3 regions of the Vibrio panuliri genome follow, and region 3 is predicted to be linked to each of the others. Evidence: predicted binding sites of a transcription regulator. Region 3 holds the regulator's gene; each other region holds the start of a gene.
What was found. Region 3 encodes CRP, which controls carbon source genes, mostly activating them, when cyclic AMP is high. Its sites were predicted from a motif close to TGTGANNNNNNTCACA; they were not measured.

Region 1: a site for CRP is predicted at 3,368-3,383, ahead of rppH (RNA pyrophosphohydrolase). Genes of this name have one in related genera too.
Region 2: a site for CRP is predicted at 2,263-2,278, ahead of udp (uridine phosphorylase). Genes of this name have one in related genera too.

Annotation. Positions count from the first base shown of each region.
Region 1 covers NZ_AP019654.1:2,652,504-2,659,767, reverse strand. Annotated here, with positions in the region: gene GZK95_RS12130 (DUF1127 domain-containing protein) at 420-671, shown strand; gene GZK95_RS12125 (NADP(H)-dependent aldo-keto reductase) at 711-1,745, opposite strand; gene GZK95_RS12120 (DUF6482 family protein) at 1,944-2,255, shown strand; gene mutH (DNA mismatch repair endonuclease MutH) at 2,252-2,917, opposite strand; gene rppH (RNA pyrophosphohydrolase) at 3,536-4,054, shown strand; gene ptsP (phosphoenolpyruvate--protein phosphotransferase) at 4,057-6,303, shown strand; gene GZK95_RS12100 (sulfite exporter TauE/SafE family protein) at 6,313-7,104, shown strand; gene lgt (prolipoprotein diacylglyceryl transferase) at 7,145-7,264, shown strand, end outside.
Region 2 covers NZ_AP019654.1:2,352,316-2,359,579, forward strand. Annotated here, with positions in the region: gene GZK95_RS10590 (hypothetical protein) at 1-731, shown strand, start outside; gene GZK95_RS10595 (YehS family protein) at 830-1,309, shown strand; gene udp (uridine phosphorylase) at 1,409-2,167, opposite strand; gene GZK95_RS10605 (zinc/cadmium/mercury/lead-transporting ATPase) at 2,418-4,718, opposite strand; gene GZK95_RS10610 (MATE family efflux transporter) at 4,783-6,234, opposite strand; gene GZK95_RS10615 (CBS domain-containing protein) at 6,325-6,741, opposite strand; gene moaE (molybdopterin synthase catalytic subunit MoaE) at 6,944-7,264, opposite strand, start outside.
Region 3 covers NZ_AP019654.1:260,983-268,246, forward strand. Annotated here, with positions in the region: gene astA (arginine N-succinyltransferase) at 1-511, shown strand, start outside; gene astD (succinylglutamate-semialdehyde dehydrogenase) at 540-1,997, shown strand; gene GZK95_RS01205 (DUF1338 domain-containing protein) at 2,104-2,895, shown strand; gene crp (cAMP-activated global transcriptional regulator CRP) at 3,048-3,680, opposite strand; gene GZK95_RS01215 (phosphoribulokinase) at 3,911-4,780, opposite strand; gene GZK95_RS01220 (YheU family protein) at 4,941-5,153, opposite strand; gene GZK95_RS01225 (hydrolase) at 5,219-6,193, opposite strand; gene GZK95_RS01230 (TIGR02444 family protein) at 6,190-6,675, opposite strand; gene GZK95_RS01235 (ABC transporter ATP-binding protein) at 6,672-7,264, opposite strand, start outside.

The DNA.
Region 1 (7,264 bases), 850 kb from region 3:
AAGTGGAATATCTTATAAATAAGCCTAAATTTACGTTATTTTTAGGTAAAAAAATTGTTTTGAATTTTGGTCGTGGTTTGGGGTTGAATATTAGATTCAATTGCTTAAAATTTAACCATGAGTTTAAGCTCATATTCCCCAAAAGATTGGATTAATTATTTGCTAGGAGGCGCATCATGAAATCGTTCACTGTGATTCAAAAATCGTGCGCTCCCATGTTTTCAACCTGTGCGTTCCATGCGTCGAAAGGTTGTGCTGATTGCTTGTTCATCGATCAAATCGATCGAGCCGTCAAACATACAAAGAATTAATCCGTAACCTGTTTTTAATTGGCTGCGGAAAAGGCAGCTGATTAATGTCAAATTACGTTTATTCGTCTCTGTTGCCTTTTTCCAGCCCCACTATGACTGGAGAAAATCATGAACCAATCAATTTACCTAAAACTAGCCACAGTATTAGTCAAAGCCGACTTACGCCGTGAAGAGCGGGCTTGGAAGCGAAGAGTGCGTCGAAGTGCTCATGAAATTCCTTGGCACAATGAGTACTTGTTGCGTGATATCGGACTCGATCGAGATGGACGTCCGTTAGGAAAAAGTGTCGATCCTGAAGTGAAGGCTGAGCGTCGTATTCGCCACCTTCGTCGGGTGTTAACTTCGCGAATACTGACGTAGCCGAAGGGAGGGAACGGATATCTCCCTCCCTCCGTTTCATTAAGGGCAAGGATTGGAGTAAGTGGTCCCAATCGCTTGGATATCTTTTAGTAAATCATCACTTAACTCGATAGAGACGCTATCGATATTAGATTTAAGCTGTTCCATCGTTGTCGCGCCAATAATGTTGGCGGCAACGAATGGACGCTGGTTAACAAAAGCAAGCGCCATTTGGGCCGGATGAAGGCCATGGTCGCGAGCCAACTCAACATAGGCTTGAGTCGCTGCGATACCTTGTGGCGTAAAGTAGCGGACAAAGCGTTCAAATAGAGAACAGCGTGCGCCGGAAGGGCGTTGACCGTTCAGATACTTACCGCTTAAACAGCCAAATGCGAGCGGCGAGTAGGCAAGTAGCTCAACACCTTCAAAATGACTGATCTCAGACAAGCCGACTTCGAAACTTCGGTTAAGTAGGTTGTAGGGGTTCTGTATGGAGACGATTCTTGGTAGATCATGCTTTTCGGCTAGTTTGAGTAAGCTCATGACACCCCAAGGTGTCTCGTTTGATACGCCGATATAACGAACTTTACCGGCTTTAATCAACTCAGCCATTGCTTCTAACGTTTCGATTAAAGTGACTTCTGATTGAGTGTCGGGGTATGGGTAATTGAGTTGTCCAAAGGTGTTTGTTTCGCGCTGAGGCCAATGAATTTGATAAAGGTCGATATAGTCAGTTTTAAGTCTTTCTAAACTCGCATCTATGGCTTGATGGATATGACGGCGATCGAGCTTCATGTTGTCACGGATATAGGGGACGTTTCGTGGACCTGCGACTTTAGTGGCCAATACCACTTTTTCCCTTTTCCCCGATTTTTCGAGCCAGTTGCCGATAAACGCTTCGGTTGAGCCTTGCGTATCTTGCTTGGGTGGAACGGGATACATTTCTGCCGTATCAATAAAATTGACCCCACGTTCAAACGCGTAATCCAATTGGTTAAAGGCTTCTGATTGTGTATTTTGCTCACCATAGGTCATAGTACCTAAGCAAATTTTACTCAGTTCTAAGTTTGAATGTGGGAGTTTGTGATATTTCATGGCACTTCCTTGTCGGCGAAAATGAGACGAGCAAATACTCGTTTAAAGACCCAAGCCGAGATGTTCAATCGAGACGGCTTGTTTCAATATAAGCGAGCTTTCAGGTGAAATGGAAGTCTTGAGTACGCAAAAATGACCAGTGACAATCTATACTTAGATCGACGGTCGTCATGACAGCGGTATCAGCAGGAGGGGACGATGCAGAGAAAGCAATTAGATAAATGGATTCATGGCTTTCATAAGAAGAGCTACCAGCCGCCCAAAGTCTTTGTGATTAGTTGCTCTGATCTTTCACAATATTTACTTGCCGTAGAGTATAAGCACCGACTGGAGCCGATTTGTGTTGATGGAGAGCCAGTGCATTTTGCTTCGCTTGAGCAAGTTAAAGAGGAACTTAATCGACTTGATGTCGAGAGAGCCTACTTACGTTTGCACAATAGCTATGATGAGTTTGGCTCAGAGGATGTGCCTCGATATCACGATATCGAACTGTCAGTAACCAAACATTAAGCAAAGTTATTGGCTAAGATACGCGCCGTAAATTGAGTGCGTAGGTAAAAACCTCGGGGTAGGGTTTTGATCAGCTTTCCGCTGGCACCATACGCTTCCGTTAACGCACGGCTGTTGGCTGCTTTGGGGCGCAGTTGAAGTACTTCTCCGTGGCGTGCGGTGATCTTATCTATTTGCCCAAGCACTATCAGTTCCATCAACTCTTCCCAATCAGCTTGGAGCTGTTGTTCTTCCTCAATACTTGGTGACCAAATTAATGGTGAACCGACACGACGTTCCGCAATCGGGATTTCTCGTTCCCCTTCGACGGGAATCCAGAGTACGCGCGATAGCTTATTACGCACATGGCTTTGCCGCCAAGTTAGCCCCTGAACGCCGACCAATGGCGCAACGCAGACAAAAGTGGTTTCCAAAGGTTTTCCGTTGTAGCCAATAGGGATGGTTTTTAACTCAATTCCTAGCTGTTCGAAATCTTGCTGTGGTTTGCTACCTGCCGTTGCACCAAGGTGCCACTCGAGAAGTTGTCCCACCCAACCTTTATCTCGACGCAGATCAGCGGGCACAGAAATCCCCGCTTCATCGGCGAGTTCTTGAAAAGTTAAGCCTGCAATCTCAGTTGCGCGGGTGAGAAGTTCAGATTCAGATTTCGGTTCAGCTTTCATATTGATGTATGTCGGTGGAGGTCGCGCTATTTTAACCCATTTCAGCAAAATTTCGACTTGGATAAAGATCGTCCAGAGTGGCGAAAAGATCTTCATTAATAGGTTATCCACAGATATTGAATGAAAAATAACGAAATTTCCACCATCTGTATGAATTAACAGGTGTTTGAGTGGGATTTTTTGCTTGAATTTTCCGGTCTTAGAGTTTTTGTTGATTGATGGTGTGGATAAATAAGCCGCTGATTGATCTTTGAGCAGTTTGTGCTACTGATGCGATTCAGAGTGATTGTTTCACAGGGTTTATTCTATTTAAATGGTTAACTTTTTGTATATTAAGGTTTTATTTGGCTGCTGTGTCGGTGGGTATTTTTATGATCTTTAGGTGCATTGAACAAAAGATCGCCTGTTTGACCTTTTTTCACATAGTTATACACAGAAAAGGTGAATAAATGTGGGCTATGTCTCATGGGGGTGTGAATAAAGACTTTTCTGGTGGTTAGTTATCCAGTTTTGCAAGATTCGGCGATAATTTCTGTGCTAGTCACATTAGTAAGTTTGCTCCGCTTGGGGATATGTGGAAAAATTACCGCAATTAAAGATTTTATTAGAGGTTGGCCAGTGATAGATGGCGATGGTTACCGCTTAAATGTGGGAATTGTAATCTGTAACAACCATGGTCAGGTCTTCTGGGCTAAACGATACGGACAACATTCATGGCAGTTTCCCCAAGGGGGAATTGATGATGGTGAAACACCGGAACAAGCCATGTATCGCGAGTTGTATGAAGAGGTAGGTCTTACTAAAAAAGACGTTAAGATCATCGCGACAAGTCGTCATTGGTTAAGATATAAGCTACCAAAGCGACTGGTGCGCTGGGATTCTAAACCTGTTTGTATTGGCCAAAAACAGAAATGGTTTTTACTGCGCTTGGATTGTGAAGAATCTAAGATCAATATGCAGCGTGGTAAATCCCCTGAATTTGATGGTTGGCGTTGGGTTAGTTATTGGTACCCAGTGCGTCAAGTGGTCTCTTTTAAGCGCGATGTCTATCGTCGAGCGATGAAAGAGTTTGCATCCATGGCAATGCCGTTTAAAGAGCGTCGAGTTAAAGGCAAGCGTAAATCACGAAGAGGGTAGAGATGCTTTCTCAACTAAGGGACATAGTTGAACAAGTTTCAAGAGTTGAAAATGTTCATGCTGCGTTGCAGTTATTGGTGCAACAGACTTGTCTCGCTATGCACACGGAGTGCTGTACGATTTACCTTGCAAATGAGGAGATGCAGCGCCTTGAGTTAATGGCAACGCAAGGTTTGCGCTTTAAAGGCAACAAAATACACATTAATTTTAGTGAAGGGTTAGTGGGCTTAGTTAAACGCAGTGCTGAACCCCTAAACCTCGCTGAAGCTTCCAAGCATCCTGACTTTAAGTATTTCTCCCAACTGGGCGAAGAAGTTTATCAGAGCTTTCTTGGCACCCCGATAATCCACCGCAAACAGGTTTTGGGTGTGCTGGTGGTGCAGCAAAAAGAACCGCGCTTATTTGATGAAATTGAAGAATCGTTTCTTGTGACACTTGCTGCGCAGTTGGCGGTAATTATTGCTCATGCCCAAACGCAGGGGCAATGGCGTCTAGAGAAAACCCAGCAAGCGATTCGCGGTATTCCTGCATCATCTGGTGTGGCAATAGGACAGTTTTGGTGGGACAACAGCCAGCCGCAGTTGTCAGAGGTTAGCCCTGCATCTGCTTTGGATGTAGAACGCGAGCAAGAGTGGCTGTTGATTGCGATTGAAGCAGCGCTAGCTGATTTTCGTCGGATGCGTAAAAAGCTCGACAGTGAAATAAACAAAGATACGCTAGCGATTTTCGACCTCTTCACTCATCTACTCAATGATCCTATGCTCCGTAAGGATCTTAAAGCACAAATTCAAAAAGGCGATCGCGCCGACTGGGCCGTGCGCCAAGTGGTTGAGGCGTACTCAAGCCGTTTTGCACGCATGTCTGATAGCTATCTACGTGAGCGAGCGCAAGATGTCCGAGAGTTAGGCCAGCGCTTACTCTATTTCCTCAACAATACCGAGCAAGAGCAGCAAAACTTCGAACAACCAGTGATCTTAGTTGTACGTGAGCTGACGGCGTCGCTATTGGCTTCTATTCCTAAAGATCAGCTATTGGCCGTAATCTCTCTTGAGGGAGCGGCAAATTCGCATGCCGCCATTTTATCAAGGGCATTGGGCATTCCCGCTGTCATGGGGGTAAACCTTAACCTCAATACCATCAATGGTAAGCAAGGTATTGTTGATGGTTATAGCGGCAAGATTCTGGTCTCCCCAAGCCGTCAATTGCTCAAAGAGTATCGCGCATTAGCCAACGAAGAGCGTGAGTTAGCTAATATGGTTAACCAGCGCATTGAAGAACCGGCACGCACCAGTGACGGAGAGCGAATTGAAGTTCTGCTTAATGCCGGGTTGAGTGCGGATGCCAATATCGCGGTTAACCAAGGGGTTGATGGGGTCGGGTTGTATCGTACCGAAATTAGTTTCTTGCTCCAGCATCGTTTTCCATCAGAAGATGAGCAAACCCAGCAATATAATGCCGTCTTAGCGACGTATCCTGACAAACGTGTGGTGATGCGAACACTCGATATTGGTGGAGATAAACCACTGCCTTACCTACCAATCGAAGAGGATAATCCCTTCCTTGGCTGGCGAGGTATCCGTTTTACACTCGATCATCCCGATATCTTTTTGATGCAAATTCGCGCCATGATGAAGGCGAGCATCAATACGCAGAACCTCAGTATCCTTTTGCCGATGGTTTCGGGTGCACAGGAGCTTGATGACGCCTTAATCTTGATCGATCAAGCATACGCAGAGATGCAGTTGGTTGAGCCGACAATCAAACGCCCACAGGTTGGCATAATGATTGAGGTTCCATCGATGCTTTATCTTTTGCCGTTGATTGCAGATAAGATTGATTTTGTGTCAGTAGGAACCAACGATTTAACCCAATATTTACTTGCTGTGGACCGCAACAATTCTCGGGTTTCGGATGTTTATGAGAGTATGCACCCAGCGGTGATCTTGGCGCTCAATCATATTTACCAGACCTGTCAGCAGTTGAAGCTGCCTGTGTGTATCTGTGGCGAGTTGGCGGGTGACCCAATAGGCTCCTTGCTTTTGGTTGGCTTGGGCTACCGAAGTTTAAGTATGAATACCTCCAATGTAGCCAAAGTAAAATATTTGCTGCGACATACCAGCATTACTGAGCTAAGTCAGTTAGCGAACCAAGCGTTGACCCAACCGTACGGGCAGGACATTTACACCATGATGCAGGACTTTTTTGAGCTGAAAGGTTTCTCTGGCTTTATTCGTGCCGGTAAGAAGTAAGGGATTGATATGAGTATAGAGCTGTTGGTTATGATGCTTCTACTCGGGTCGTTTGTTGGGGTCATGGCAGGGTTGCTCGGCATTGGTGGTGGGCTGATTGTCGTACCCGCTTTAGTGATACTGCTTCCCAAAGCGGGGATTGATCCATCGATTACGATGAACATTGCACTTGCGACTTCATTGTCGACGATTATTGTTACCTCCGGCTCCTCTGCACTAAACCATTTGAAACTGGGCAATGTTGATATGTTTGTCGTCAAATGGTTAATGCCCGGCGTTGTGATTGGGGGCTTCGTGGGGGCGAATGTTGCGGAGTGGATTCCTACCGAGTACTTACCGAAAGTGTTTGGTGTGATAGTGCTGTTTCTTGCCTTACAAATGCTGCTTTCGATAAAAAATGGTGTGCAACGGAGTATGCCATCTAATGTAAAAACTATCGGCTACGGTGCGGGTATTGGTGTGATATCAAGCTTAGCTGGTATCGGTGGCGGCTCGTTATCGGTGCCGTTTCTTAATCGTCATGGCGTTGAGATGAGAAAAGCGGTAGGCTCTTCTTCTGTTTGTGGTTGTGTTATTGCCATCTCTGGCATGATAGGCTTCATTCTGCATGGTTACAGCGCGCAGAATTTACCAGCTTATAGTATTGGCTACGTTTATCTCCCTGCTTTGGCAGCCATTGCATCGACCTCGATGTTGACGACTCGAGTGGGGGCGAAACTTGCCACTTCACTGCCAACCGCCGCATTGAAAAAGATCTTTGCAGTATTTTTGATGTTTGTCGCGGGAACTATGTTGCTCTAGCACAATCTCATATAAATCATTATTAAAGAGTAATCTTCTTATGTCTCAGGGATACCTCGAATTTCCTAATATCGATCCTGTATTAGTCTCAATTGGCCCACTATCTATTCGTTGGTATGGCTTAATGTACTTAATCGGTTTTGCCTTTGCCTTGTGGCTG
Region 2 (7,264 bases), 1.1 Mb from region 3:
TCATGGAGCTTTGCCGCCAACATAGAGCGTTAACTCATCAAGGCGTTTCTCATCGCGATTACGCAGCGGTTTTGCCTGAAGTTAAGCAACTTGAACAAGCGCTATACCAAGAATCCGGCAAACTAATTGGCCTTGCTAGTTTCGACAACAAACCCATGTATCGAGTACTGCAGCTCAAACTCAAAGGATTGGGTAACGATTGGCAACAACGTACTTCCGCTCGCAACCAAAGAATTCATGGTACCGCGATTCGCCACTGTATGTTCCTCATTGACGATATCGCGCTGACTTGGCTCATTGAGTCAGGGAGAGCAGATCTAAGCGATGAATACCATATCAACTGGCAACAAATCCTCGATAGCATGGAAGTCCTCACTCAATTGCGTATTTGCATTCAAGAAGCCGACCAGTCCATTGGTGAGATGCGGATTAAATATTATGGCGATAAAATTCGCCACAAACTTCACCAACTCAGTCTAATCAGCCCATTGCCAATACGTTCCCCGATGGGTATCGAGGTTCTCGACGAGCTCGACAGTGTCATTGGCAATGATCCACTGGGTCTCACTCAAAGCCAACTCTACAACTTAACAACCCATATCTCGCAACTGATTGCCCAAGTCTACGACGACATGCTCGCGGAAATGACCCACAGCTTGTATAAGCCATTACCAGAAATCGATTATGCAAACTCGGTGACAGAAGTGCAAAGCACCGTTAAGTCAGGATGATTAACTCTGTTGGTCAAACTCAATCTCTGGTAGAGTCGCGCTCAATATTAAGACTCAGCGACGAAAACCGTCGGATGACTAGCTACTTAGGATTTTCTTTGACTAATAACGAAATATTGCGTCGCATCCAGCACGCTTTAAACCTGAAAAACGCACAAATCATTAAGGCTTTTGAGCAAGCAGATATCACTGTCGCAGCAGAGCAGGTGAACAACTGGCTAAAAGCAGAGAGTGAAAAGTCATTTGCCAAGATGAAGGATAAAGATCTCGCGGTATTTTTGAATGGCTTCATTAATCTCAAGCGTGGCAAAAAAGAGGGTGAACAACCTAAACCTGAGCAGCACCTCACCAACAACATGATCTTTATGAAACTGCGTATCGCGTTAAATATGAAGAATGAAGATGTCTTAGATGCTCTTGAACTGATGGGGATCAGTCTCAGCAAATACGAGATTGGCGCATACTTCCGCAAGCCAAACAATAAGAACTACAAAGTGTGTGGTGATGAGTTGCTGTGTGACTTTTTAAACGGAGTACAGTTTACACAACGTCCAGACTCTAGCGAGTACGCTGGCTAATCCCAAAAAAAGACCCCCCAACACTGATGTTCAGCATTGGGGGCTTTTCCATCAATACAAAGCGGTGTTTATACGGGTAACGCTCTGTATCGAAATGAGTTAAAGCATTTTACGCGCAGCTTCAACAACCACTTTGATTGAACGCGCTTCCGTCTCTTTTAGCGTCGCATGATCCGGGATCTCTTTTTGCGTGCGGTTAATAATAACCCCAGCCACACAACCTGCTTTTAGGCCAGAGCTTGCACACATGGTCAACAAGGTGGCGGACTCCATCTCAAAGTTCAGTACGCCCATATCTTGCCACTCTTGCATCGAGCCTTGGAAACGCTTAACCACACGCCCAGTGAATGTGTCGTAACGTTCTTGACCAGGGTAGAAAGTATCACTTGATGCTGTCACACCCATATGAACTGGGGCGCCTGACTCTTCTACCGCCGCTTTCATTGCCGTTGCAACATCAAAATCAGCCACCGCAGGGAACTCCATTGGTGCAAAATGCAGGCTCGCGCCATCAAGACGAACAGAGCCAGTCGTTACAATCATATCACCCACATTTACATGAGGTTGGATTGCACCAGTTGTACCAACACGTAGGAAGGTACGAACGCCCAATTGAGCTAACTCTTCAACTGCGATAGAAGTCGATGGACCACCAATGCCCGTTGAACATACAACGACAGGTTTACCATCCAACTCAGCACGGTAAAGTGTGTATTCGCGGTGACTCGCAAGAAAAACCGGATTTTCCATTTGCTCAGCAATTTTTTGTACACGAGCAGGATCGCCAGGAATGATCGCCAGAGTGGCACCAGCAAGATCGGTTTCGTTAACACCTAAATGGAATACAGCTTGAGACATGAGGAAACTCCTTAATGTGTCGAGTTGTTGTTTAACACTCGATCTATAAATTCATTGGGTACGCAACTAATGTAACCAACTAAAACCCAATAAAGAGTGATTGGAGTCACACTTAACTAAGTAATGAATAGCGAACTTGCACGTAAAAACGGTTGGCATCACATAATGATGTGTATTAGTTCATCCTATTGCATAAAAAAGAATAGCCACTAAGTGTGGCTATTCCAATCCGTTATCAGTGATACATCAATTAATCTTGCTGACTTTTGAACTTAAGCAGACGCAGCGCATTTAATGTAACAATCGCGGTAGCACCACTATCAGCAAGCACCGCTACCCACAGCCCTGTAATACCGAGCAAGCTCGTCACTAAAAACACCCCTTTGAGTCCTAGGGCCAACGCAATGTTCTGTCTAATATTGCTCAAGGTAGCACGAGAGAGCTCGATCATTGTCGCGAGTTCAACCAAACGGTTATGGGTAATTGCCGCATCAGCGGTTTCCAGCGCAACATCGGTGCCCCCACCCATCGCAATACCAATACTCGCCGCTTTCATTGCCGGGGCATCATTAATACCATCACCTACCATTGCAACCTTGTGTTGCGACGATAGTTGCTCAACATAATGCACCTTATCTTGTGGCAGCAAGCTGGCCTGAAAATCAATATTAATCTGGCTGCTAATGGCCGCAGCACTGCGCGGATTATCCCCAGTCAACATAATTGAGTGAATACCCAGATCCTTAAGCGCCTGAACCGCTTTCTTGGCATCGTCTCGCAAGGTATCTTGCCATGCAATTAAGCCGAGGACTTGCTGCTCTCTCAACGCGATGATCACCGTTTTACCTTGCTCCTCCAACTGGGCTGCTTGCTGCTCCAGTTCAGGTTCAAGTGCAAACTCCAGTTTGCTGGGCGCAATCGCACGGAAGCACTCATTAGCAATAAAGCCTTGAATACCGCTGCCAATTAATGCTTGCTTGTCTTTAGCCTCAGGCAATGTAATTTCTCTGTCTTGGGCTAACTTCACTAGCGAAGTCGCCAAAGGATGACTTGAGCCAACTTCAATCGCTGCGATATGCTGCAGCAACCAAGTTTCGTCAACACCGCTTACGGTGACGACATCGGTAACTTCAGGTTTACCTTTAGTCAGTGTGCCTGTTTTATCAAAAGCGACAGATTCCACATGACCGAGTTGCTCAAGTGCCGCACCACCTTTGATCAATGCACCACGTCGTGCCGCTGCCGCTAAACCAGAAGTGATCGCAGCTGGTGTGGAGATCACCAAAGCACATGGACAAGCAATCAGCAGCAACGCCAAACCGCGATACACCCAGGTTTCCCAAGGTTGAGCGAACAACAATGGCGGCGTAATGATAACTAACGCTGACACTAACATCATTAAAGGTGTATACCAGCGGCTAAATCGATCTAAAAACCGCTCCAATGGCGCTTTGCGTGATTCTGCCTCTTCAATCAGATGCAAAATTCGATCAATGGCATTTTCACCTTGTCGTGAAGTGATGGTTAGGCGAATCACTTTATCAACGACCACTGCCCCCGCCATCACGGGTTCATTGACAAAGCGTTCAACAGGAATCGACTCACCAGTCAATGCACTCTCATCAAAACTCGCGGCACCAGATAAAATTTTACCGTCTGCTGGTAATCGCCCCCCTGGCGATACTTCAATAACATCGCCTTGATTCAAGTCGCTTGCTGAGACTTCAACACGCTGACCATCGACAATTTTTGTTGCCGTCTCTGGCACCAATTCCATTAATGCTTGTACGCCACTACGAGCTCGAGAGGCTGCAAAGGCTTCAAGGCGTTCACCGATCAGAAAGAGCAGCAGCACCATCGCCGCTTCAACGCTTTCGCCAAGATACAAAGCACCAAGAGCTGCGACACTCATCAGTGTTTCGATAGCAAAAGGGGTTCCTGATTTCGCCAACGAAATGGCTTTTTTACCAATCGGATAGAGTCCAACCAGACAGGTTAAAATAAACAACCATTCGCTAACTTGTGGTTGAAAAGGTTTAATAACTGCCGCAACCGCCATCGCTGAAGCTATCGCAATAATCTGACTATTTTGCTTAACGACTGACTTCCACCCTGTCGGTTGAGACTGGGCGGACTTTTGATCTGGGGAGAGAAACGTAAAACCGGTATCTAAAATAGTTTGCTCAACCAAAGTTGCCACTGCAATATCGTTTGATTTCACCACTAACTTCTCGGTGGCAAACAACACCTTGGCTTCGACAATGCCATCGAGTTTATTGACAGCTGTTTCTATTTTTTTGGCACAAGACGGACAGTCCATACCATTAATTTTCCAGCTATGGCTAAAACGAGCTTGGGAGCTAAAACTGTCGCTTTCCTCATCACTTGGATCAGTACCGCTACAGCACGCGGAACTTGAGCAACTTTCCGGTTCTGTCGTTGCTACTGTTGCCATTTTAATACTGGTAATTTTAGGGCTAGAGCAAGAAGTCGCTTGGGTGGGGTTCATTGCCACTTTGTTTGAGCGGCATGCTTCATGTTTGGTGCACATCATTGATTCTCCTATCTAGTACACCTTGAGCATAAACCTTGGAGTGCACTCCAAGGTCAAGCGGTTATTGCGTTAATTTGCTTTTATTCGCCGCTACATCCTCTATCAGAACCGCATCATGACTGCAAAACGGAGCGGTGTTTAGACTGGTGATCGCAGGATCTTTGACTTCCAACTCCGCCACGTCTCCCTGCATCAGATCTTGAATGTGCTTGTGTAATACCCACATTGCAATGATCCCAAACACTATGGTTCCAACCGCTTGACCATACAAAACCCCTTCAGCCCCGAACCACAAAGCTCCCAAATGGACAAACGGCAACGTGCCGAGTGTGGCTTTACCAAGATTTAGTGCGGTGGAGTATAGGGGTTTGCCTAAATTATTAAACGACGTGTTTGCAACAAACTGCATACCATTGAAAATAAAACTTATCGCAACAAAGGTACAAAATGTAGCCACAATCAGCGCGGCGTCGCCAGTTAGGCTGAAGCCACTGATCACCATTCCTTGCACCAAGTACAGCACGATACAGACTGACAAGGTATAAACAGTCGTAACAATCAATGAATTGTTGAGGGTCTCTTTTACTCGGTCGAACCGCTCTGCGCCAAAATTCTGCCCGATTATCGGTCCTACCGCACCGGACAAGGCAAATATCACCGCAAAACAGACCGGGGTTAAACGGCCAATAACAGCAAAGCCGGCGACAAAGTCTTCACCAAATTGTGCAATTGAGGAAGTCACGATCGCATTACCAATTGGCGTCGCGATATTGGTGATGATAGCGGGTACAGCGATCGCTAAGATCGCTTTTGCATTGCACTTCCATGCAAACCAAGAAGGCATCGCAACCAAATCGTGTACTTTCACGAGCGGATAGATAGAGAAGGCAAAAACGGTAATACGAGCGATAACGGAAGCAGCCGCAGCCCCTTCTACGTTCCACTGAAAGACAAAGATAAATAAAGGGTCAAGCACCGCATTGACGATGCCACCAGCCAATGTAGCCCACATGGAGCGCTTCGCATCCCCTGCCGCTCTAAGCCCTGCTCCAGCCGCCATACCCAGTGCTAAGATAGGACCACTCGGGATAAGGATCTCCAAATAAGCTTGTGCTCTTTCGGCAACGAAACCTTGTGCACCGATAGCAGCTAATAGCTCCGGGATATAGCAGTACATAATGATGCTGACGACACAACTGATCGCAAAAGCAGTCAGCATAGTGCTGGCACTTAATGCTCGAGCATAAGTGAACTGTTTACTGCCGATCGCTTTTGAGACTAGTGCCCCCATCGCAATCGACGAACCAATGGAAATTGAGGTAGAAAAGAAAACCAGTGTACCCGCAAACCCTACTGCCGCCGCCAACTCCACTTGTCCGAGCATACTGATAAACAACATATCAAGTAGGTCGACCACAAACAGCGCCATTAAACCAATAGAACCTGCACCAGACATCACCAAAATATGACGCATGGTAGACCCTTCTAGAAACTTGGCACTTTGCTCGCTCATTACCTCTCCTTAGGTCAATGTCGATCCTACGGTCAAGATCGCGGGTAAAACAAAAGGCGCCTTAGCGCCTTTCAACTGATAAAATCATTATCACACGGGATGTTTAAAACACGCATCGATATTTTTAGCAATTGCGCGCAACACGTCTTTACGGGTAATAATCCCGACCAACTTACCATTTTCTATCACCGGATAGACCTTTGGCTTACCCACTTGCATCATCTCAGCCAATTCTATCACGGACATTTCCGGTGAAACGGATAACACATCTGGGTACATACAATCGCTGACGATATGGGTGTCTTGGCAGTAATAGCTGACCTTGATCAGTTTATCAAGCAAGTCTTGCCCTGATAAAAAACCAATGACTTCCTTTTGTTCATTGAGGACAGGGCCACCGAGATAATCCGAACCCATCACTTTGTCCAATGCAGCACTCAGTGACATCTCGGGTGTAAAAGTTACTGCTTGTAATTTCATGTAGTCTCTTACTTTTAACGATTCCATGTTGGTCTCCTATGTCACGCCACTGACTAAAATCTATTAAGTAAAAACTTCGTTACTGTAAGTGTCGCCTAATTTCTTGATTTTACTAAATGGGATGCAGCAATTTTTCTAATAGGTGTTAACTATCAAACTATTTTGCCCATAAAAAAAGCCACCGGAAAACCAGTGGCCTTAACTAAAACTTGCCTGTTTAAACGCAGCGTTACTTATTCCAACGCTCAGCAGCTTTGGCATCAGAATCGCGCGAGTCCACCCAGCGGGTTGACTCAGTCGTGCGTTCTTTTTTCCAAAACGGTGCTTTGGTCTTGAGATAATCCATAACAAACTCACACGCTTCGAATGCGGCGCCGCGATGAGCACTTGCTACGCCAACGAAGACGATTTGGTCTCCAGCATTCATATCACCCACACGGTGGATAACACGCACCCCTTCCAACGGCCAACGCTGCTCAGCTTGATCGCAAATTTCTGCCAACGCTTTTTCGGTCATACCTGGGTAATGTTCAAGCGACAGACCCACCAC
Region 3 (7,264 bases):
AGGAAACTCGCCATTTTGGCAATGGCTACAGGAAAACTTCTTTAGCATTGATTTTACTATGGCGGACTATCTTACTGGGATTGGTAAGAAAGGTTTTATCGCAGACCTAATGCCTAAGTTGCCTATCTACATCAATTTACTAAGTAAAGAAGCGCAAGAGGTGATTGGACAGGTGCACGAAAACACCAAACCAGCGCTTAGCCTACTCGAAAATGAAGGTTTTACTTGTCGAAATTACGTCGATATTTTCGATGGCGGGCCGACGGTAGAGTGTGATCTTCGCAATATAGAGTCAGTACGTCATTCATTTCGAGCGAAGGTCGCGATAAGTGAGCACACCAGCAATAAAGACTACCTGATCAGCAATACCTCATTCGAGCAGTTCAGAGCCGTCGCAGCAAAAGCGGCTTATGATCAAGCCACAGAGTCTGTGATTTTAGCTCCAGAGGTCGCCGAAGCATTGCAGGTTGAGCACGGCGAGTATGTGCGCATGTTGGTGCAACAACGTTAATCGGATCGCTATCAAAGGAAGGTTTCACATGACACAGTGGATTGCGGGTCAATGGGTTGAAGGTTTAGGTGCGGCGATAGAATCGATTACGCCGTACAGTGGTGAGGTGGTTTGGCAAAGTCATTGTGCGACGAAACCACAAGTGGAAGAGGCGGTTTTAGCCGCTCGCAGCGCCTTTCTTTCGTGGAAAAAACAGAGCTTTGCTGAGCGTGAAGCGATCATTTTGCGCTTTGCAGATCTTGTGAAAGCGAACAGTGAACAACTCGCTGAGGTGATAGCCAAAGAAACGGGCAAGCCTTTGTGGGAGACGCGAACGGAAGCAGCGGCAGTGGCGGGAAAAATCGCGCTGTCGATTCGCGCCTATCATCAACGTACCGGAGAGTCTCAGCGCGAGGTGGCGGGTAATCAAGTTGTGCTCCGTCACCGACCATTGGGTGTTCTTGCCGTGTTCGGTCCATATAACTTTCCTGCTCACTTGCCAAATGGTCACATTGTGCCAGCGCTACTTGCTGGTAATACGGTGGTTTTTAAACCTTCTGAGCAAACGCCATGGACTGGTGAGATAGTCATGAAATTGTGGCAAAGAGCAGGTTTGCCTAATGGGGTTATTAACTTAGTGCAAGGCGCAAAAGAGACTGGGATTGCACTGGCTGAGTCAAAAGGCATTGATGGGCTTTTGTTTACGGGCAGTGCGAATACAGGGCAGTTACTGCATCGTCAATTTGCGGGTCAGCCAGAGAAAATGCTGGCGTTAGAGATGGGTGGCAATAATCCGATGGTGATTTCAGAACACTACGGAGAGCTGGATGCAACAGTCTATACCATTATTCAATCAGCGTTTATCAGCGCGGGGCAGCGTTGTACCTGCGCGCGTCGACTCTATGTTCCCTTTGGGGATAAAGGTGATCAACTTCTTGTCAGGTTGGTAGAGGCGACTTATCAGATTAAAGTGGATCAGCCTTTTGCAGAACCCGCGCCATTTATGGGCCCCCAAATTAGTCAAGTTGCCGCACAAGCGATCATCACTGCGCAAAAAGCGCTTCAATCATTAGGTGGCGAAAGCTTAATAGAGGCAAAAGTAGCGAAGGCGGCTTTTGTGACTCCGGGGATTATTGATGTCACCGCTATTGAACAGTTGCCGGATGAAGAATACTTCGGTCCTTTACTACAAGTGGTTCGTTATCAAGGTCTTGAGCAAGCAGTCGCGCTAGCCAACGAGACACGCTTTGGGCTATCTGCAGGATTAGTCTCGACTGAAGATCGCGAGTGGGACTATTTTGTTGAGCATATTCGAGCAGGTATCGTGAACCGAAATCGTCAGTTAACAGGGGCGAGTGGAGATGCGCCTTTTGGGGGACCAGGAGCTTCAGGTAACTTACGCCCCAGTGCATTTTACGCCGCTGATTACTGCGCTTATCCCATGGCATCAATGGAAGGTGCCCAAACCTTGCTACCGGAAACGCTGACACCGGGTATAACAATGTAAAAAGCATAGCTAGGTCACACAGGATAATACCTTGGTGACCTCGTTCTTGCACTAGACTATCAGTAACAACAAAGAAACATCCCCTACACAGAGACAAGGAGGCGTTATGACGCCAGATAGGTTGTTCCAGTTGCTTTGGGAGGATTACACCTCGCGCCTTTGTCCTTCTGCGGGCAACGTCCACAAGTTACTGCAAGAAGATGAGCCACTAATCAATGACCATATTGCCCTGCGCACCTTTAATTTACCGCCAGTGACAATGGAGGTATTGGCTCAACCATTTTTAGCTCTCGGTTATCAAGAAGCGGGAGACTATCTATTTGAAGCGAAAAAATTGGTCGCTAAACATTACCAACACTCAGACCCAAACTTACCGAAAGTATTTATTAGTCAGTTAAAAGTAGAGGAGTGTTCGACTGAGTTGCAGGCGATAGTGCAACAGTTGGTCTCGCAAGTAGACCGAGAGGAGACACAAAGCGTTGAGTTTTTGTATTCCGGGCGACCTTGGCCGTTGACTCATGAACAATATCAACAGCTTGCGCAGGAAAGTGAATATGCAGCTTGGTTAGCGGCACATGGTTATGGCGCTAATCACTTTACGGTGAGCGTGAATCAACTCAATCAGTTTGAGCAAGTACAGCAGGTGAATGATTACCTCAAAGCCTCGGGTTTTGTGATTAATCAATCTGGTGGTGAAGTCAAAGGGTCTCCTCAACTCTTACTTGAGCAATCTTCTACCATGGCAGACAAGGTGCAAGTTGACTTTGATGATGGTGTTGCGCTGATCCCCGGTGGTTTTTATGAATTTGCCAAACGCTACCCAATGAGCAATGGAGAGCTATATTCAGGTTTTGTCGCCGCTTCAGCCGATAAGATCTTTGAGAGTACCAACTCATAAACGAAGGGACTTCGTTTGAGAATAGAGAATAGAGAATAGAGAATAGAGAGGGGGGGGCGTCTCGGCTCTACAATCTCGTTTCTCAACTCTCAAGTAAAGAAAAAGCCACCCGAAGGTGGCTTTAGCAATTTTACTCGTTCAATTCGTGTGAATTAGCGAGTGCCGTACACAACGATAGTCTTACCGTGAGCAGAGATTAGGTTCTGCTCTTCAAGCATCTTCAAGATACGACCAACGGTTTCACGTGAGCAACCCACGATTTGACCGATTTCTTGGCGAGTGATCTTGATTTGCATGCCGTCTGGGTGCGTCATCGCGTCAGGTTGCTTCGCTAGGTTAAGTAGCGTTTGAGCGATACGACCAGTTACATCTAGGAATGCTAGGTCACCTACTTTTTGGCTAGTCACTTGTAGACGACGAGCCATCTGAGAAGACAGACGCATAAGAATGTCTGGGTTTACTTGAATCAGTTGACGGAATTTCTTAAATGAAATTTCAGCCACTTCACAAGGAGACTTAGCACGAACCCAAGCGGTACGCTCTTGGTCTTCTTCAAATAGACCAAGCTCCCCGATGAAATCACCTTGGTTTAGGTAAGAAAGGATCATTTCCTTACCTTCTTCGTCCTTGATAAGAACCGCAACTGAGCCTTTAACGATGTAGTACAACGTTTCTGCTTTTTCGCCCGCATGAATTAGCGTGCTTTTTGATGGGTACTTATGAATATGACAGTGTGAAAGGAACCACTCTAATGTTGGATCGGTTTGAGGTTTACCTAGAACCATAATATCTCACTTCCTCTGCAGGGTACGCTTGCGCTTTCCATGTCCAAAATCGGGATAACTAGGATAAGAGCACTTTCTCAGTGCTGCAAGCTATCTTGTGTTTCGGTTTCAAATAGTATCCTTTTTCTAGAATGATTTCTTGATTTTAATAGGGTACTCGCTGCTATTTTATAAGTGAAAACGTGCACATGATCACGGTATGAAAAGTAATCGTGTTCTAACGCTGTTATTTAGCCAATTTTGCCCGTTTCAATTAGCTGCTGAAGAATCGGTCTGACGATCAGTTCCATGGCAAAACTCATTTTTCCGCCAGGTACGACTAGGGTATTGTGGCGAGACATAAATGAGCCATCAATCATAGCGAGCAGGTATGGGTAATCGACATTTTTGAACCCTCGTAGACGAATCACCACAAAGCTCTCATCCAAACTTGGGATGCCTTTGGCATCCAGTGGGTTGGATGTGTCGACGGTAGGCACACGTTGGAAGTTGATATGGGTACGTGAAAACTGCGGCGTTATGTAATTGAGGTAGTCATCCATTGAGCGAACGATAGAGTCCATTACCGCTTCACGTGAGTGGCCGCGATCTCGCGTATCGCGAACAAATTTCTGAATCCACTCTAGGTTAACAATGGGAACCATGCCAATCAGAAAATCAACATGATGGGCAACATTAACATCCCCATCGACGACACCGCCGTGTAAGCCTTCATAAAACAAGACGTCGCTATTTTCAGGAAGCTCCTGCCATGGGGTAAAGGTGCCCGGCATCTGATTGTAAGGGACGGCTTCGTCAAATGTATGCAGATAACGACGGACCTTACCGCTGCCGTCTTCACCGTATTGGCGGAAAAACTCGGCTAATGCGGGGAAGTCATTCGCTTGAGGGCCAAAATAGCTAATGTGGCGCCCTTGCTCACGAGCCTTGCGGATTTCTACGTCCATCTCTGGACGAGTGAAACGGTGGAAGCTATCTCCTTCAACCCAAGCAGGTTTTATGTCCATCATATTGAACATTTTGCGAAAAGCTTCTGATGTCGTCGTTGTACCTGCACCAGATGAACCAGTGACAGCGATAATTGGATGTTTTGCTGACATGACAAACCCTGTCTAAAACTCACGTTCCTGTTAATGTTGGCTAAGTGACAATAGACATGCTTAGTCACTTAGCTTTTACAGCAATATAACATGCTTTAACTTTTAAACTAAAAAATTATACTTTGCGTCGCCTATGGTTAGGTTATTAAAGATGCCTGATTTAGAACTTGTTTCTCAGTTGAATATCAACCGTTTCGTGTAACTCTGAAAAGACAATGACCGCTTCTCCTGAAGCGAGTTGAGCTTTAACTTGTTCAACTTTATCAGCCACGGATACTTCGATATCGCCATAATCCGTTCCTTCACGAAGGACAAATTCACGAATTAGATTATCGAGTGTTTCTGGAGCAATATCTTGCCAAGGGACAATCATAAATACCTCTTAATTTTATGATTACGGTGCTATCCCCAACACTTGTCGTTGCATTGGGGACGGCACTATGCCGTTTTTAATGGTTGATAGTAAGCGGGTAACATCTCTTCAAGCCAGAATCTCGGTTTTAATAACGACCCGGTGACAAAGCCGACGTGACCTCCTTGGTCGAGCAGGCGATAGTCGATGTTGTCAGGTAGGACGAAATGCGGAATGACGGCGTCAGTCATAAACGGATCGTCTTTAGCATGAATGATTTGCGTAGGCAGTTTGATTTGCTGAAGACGATGAATGCCTGAGCAGCGTTGATAGTAATCATCCGCATCTTTAAAACCATGCAGGGGAGCGGTGATAAGATCATCAAAATCGTACAACTTGGTCACGCGCTTTATGCATTGATACGTTAAGCCAAGCTCGCCTTTGAGCAACTGATGTTTGCGCAATGCATTTCGCTTAAGTGAGCGGAGTAAATAGGTTTTGTATAGTTTGGAGAAGCCCTGCTCAATACGGCTAGAACAGGCCGATAAATCAAGCGGAGCGGAAACGATAGATGCCGCATCGATGAGAGGCTCGTCTGCGTATTCCGCTAAGTAGTTTGCCAACATGTTCCCACCAAGTGAAATGCCCACTGCAACCTTGGTAGTATTGGTAAATTGTTGATTAAGATGCTCTAAGAAAAAGCGCGCGTCTTCGACTTCCCCTGAGTGGTAGGCTCGTGGTAGGCGGTTGGGTTTTCCGCTACAACCGCGAAAGTGCATCATCACAGAGAGCCAACCTTGCTTGGCGAACGCTGCCATCAAGCCATTGGCATAAGGACTGTAGAAGCAGCCTTCTAAACCATGAAACAAGACAAACAGCGGCTTGTCTCGCGCTTCTTTACTGTTAGGGTCTTCGCTCCAAGCGATATCAATAAAATCGCCATCTGGCGTATCAAGGGTTTGCCAAATAGGTTCAAACAGCGCTTTCTTACGAATAAAACGTGGCGCTAGGGTTTGCAAATGGGGGTTGGTAATGCCCGAGGCAGCAATAAATTTTGTCATAGCGTTTCAGTTGCGTTATCCGAAAAAGGTTGTGAAAAAACGGAGTACAAATGCTCTCCATCCAACTGACGACAATAACGAAGGGTTAGGGGCTCATCATCGGCATTGAGTAATGTCAGCCCATTAATGCAATCAACTAAGTCAGACTGTTGTTGCTTTTCTAGTTGTAATTCAAATTGCAGCGCCTCCCGATACAAGGTGTCGGGTAGGCTGCGTTTGCATTTTCTGCGTAATTCACGAAAGCTACTGAGCAGAATTTCAGAACGGCTCAAGCACTCTTCTACTTGAGCCCAATCTTGCGCGGCAATGGTTGCACCTTGCTCGTCCAACCATTTTAGCAGTAAGAGTAAGTTCACATTACCATGGTAGTGGTTTTGTAAGGATAAGCACGCCTCTTTCACTTCTCGCACACTGTAATATTGCAAGCTAAATTGCCATAGGCGTTCTAAGGTAAGTGAAAGATGTACGCGCTCGATACTCATTGACTGCTGAACTCCTGTTCCATCTGCTCTAGCTCTTCTTGGAGAGCCATCCATTCCATTTCGACGTCTTCTAACTCGGTTTTGCTGGAGGCTTGTATCGCGAGAACTTGATTAAGTTTAGCCTTATTTTCGGCTTCATACAGTGAGTTGTCCGCTAATTGTTCTTCAGCCTCGGCGAGTTTCTGACCTAACTTATCCATTTTATCTTCAAGTTTTGTCAGGTTTTTGCGAATCGGCGCGGTTAATTTGCGAAACTCTGCTTCACGTCGCTTTTGATCTTTTTTCGCCGCAGCGCTATTGGCGCTGTTCTTTTCTGGTTGCTCAGCTTGCGCTTCTCGACGGTCAGCTTTTTGCTGCTCTGTCAGCCACTTGTAGTAATCATTTAAGTCGCCATCAAATGGAGCGACTTGGCGATCGTGGACTAAGTAAAGATCGTCTGTGGTTGCGCGCAATAGGTATCTATCGTGCGAGACGATCACCATTGCCCCTTCAAAGGTTTGTAACGCCATGGTTAGCGCTTGGCGCATATCCAAATCAAGGTGGTTGGTTGGCTCATCGAGTAGCAACAAGTTAGGCTTTTGCCACACAA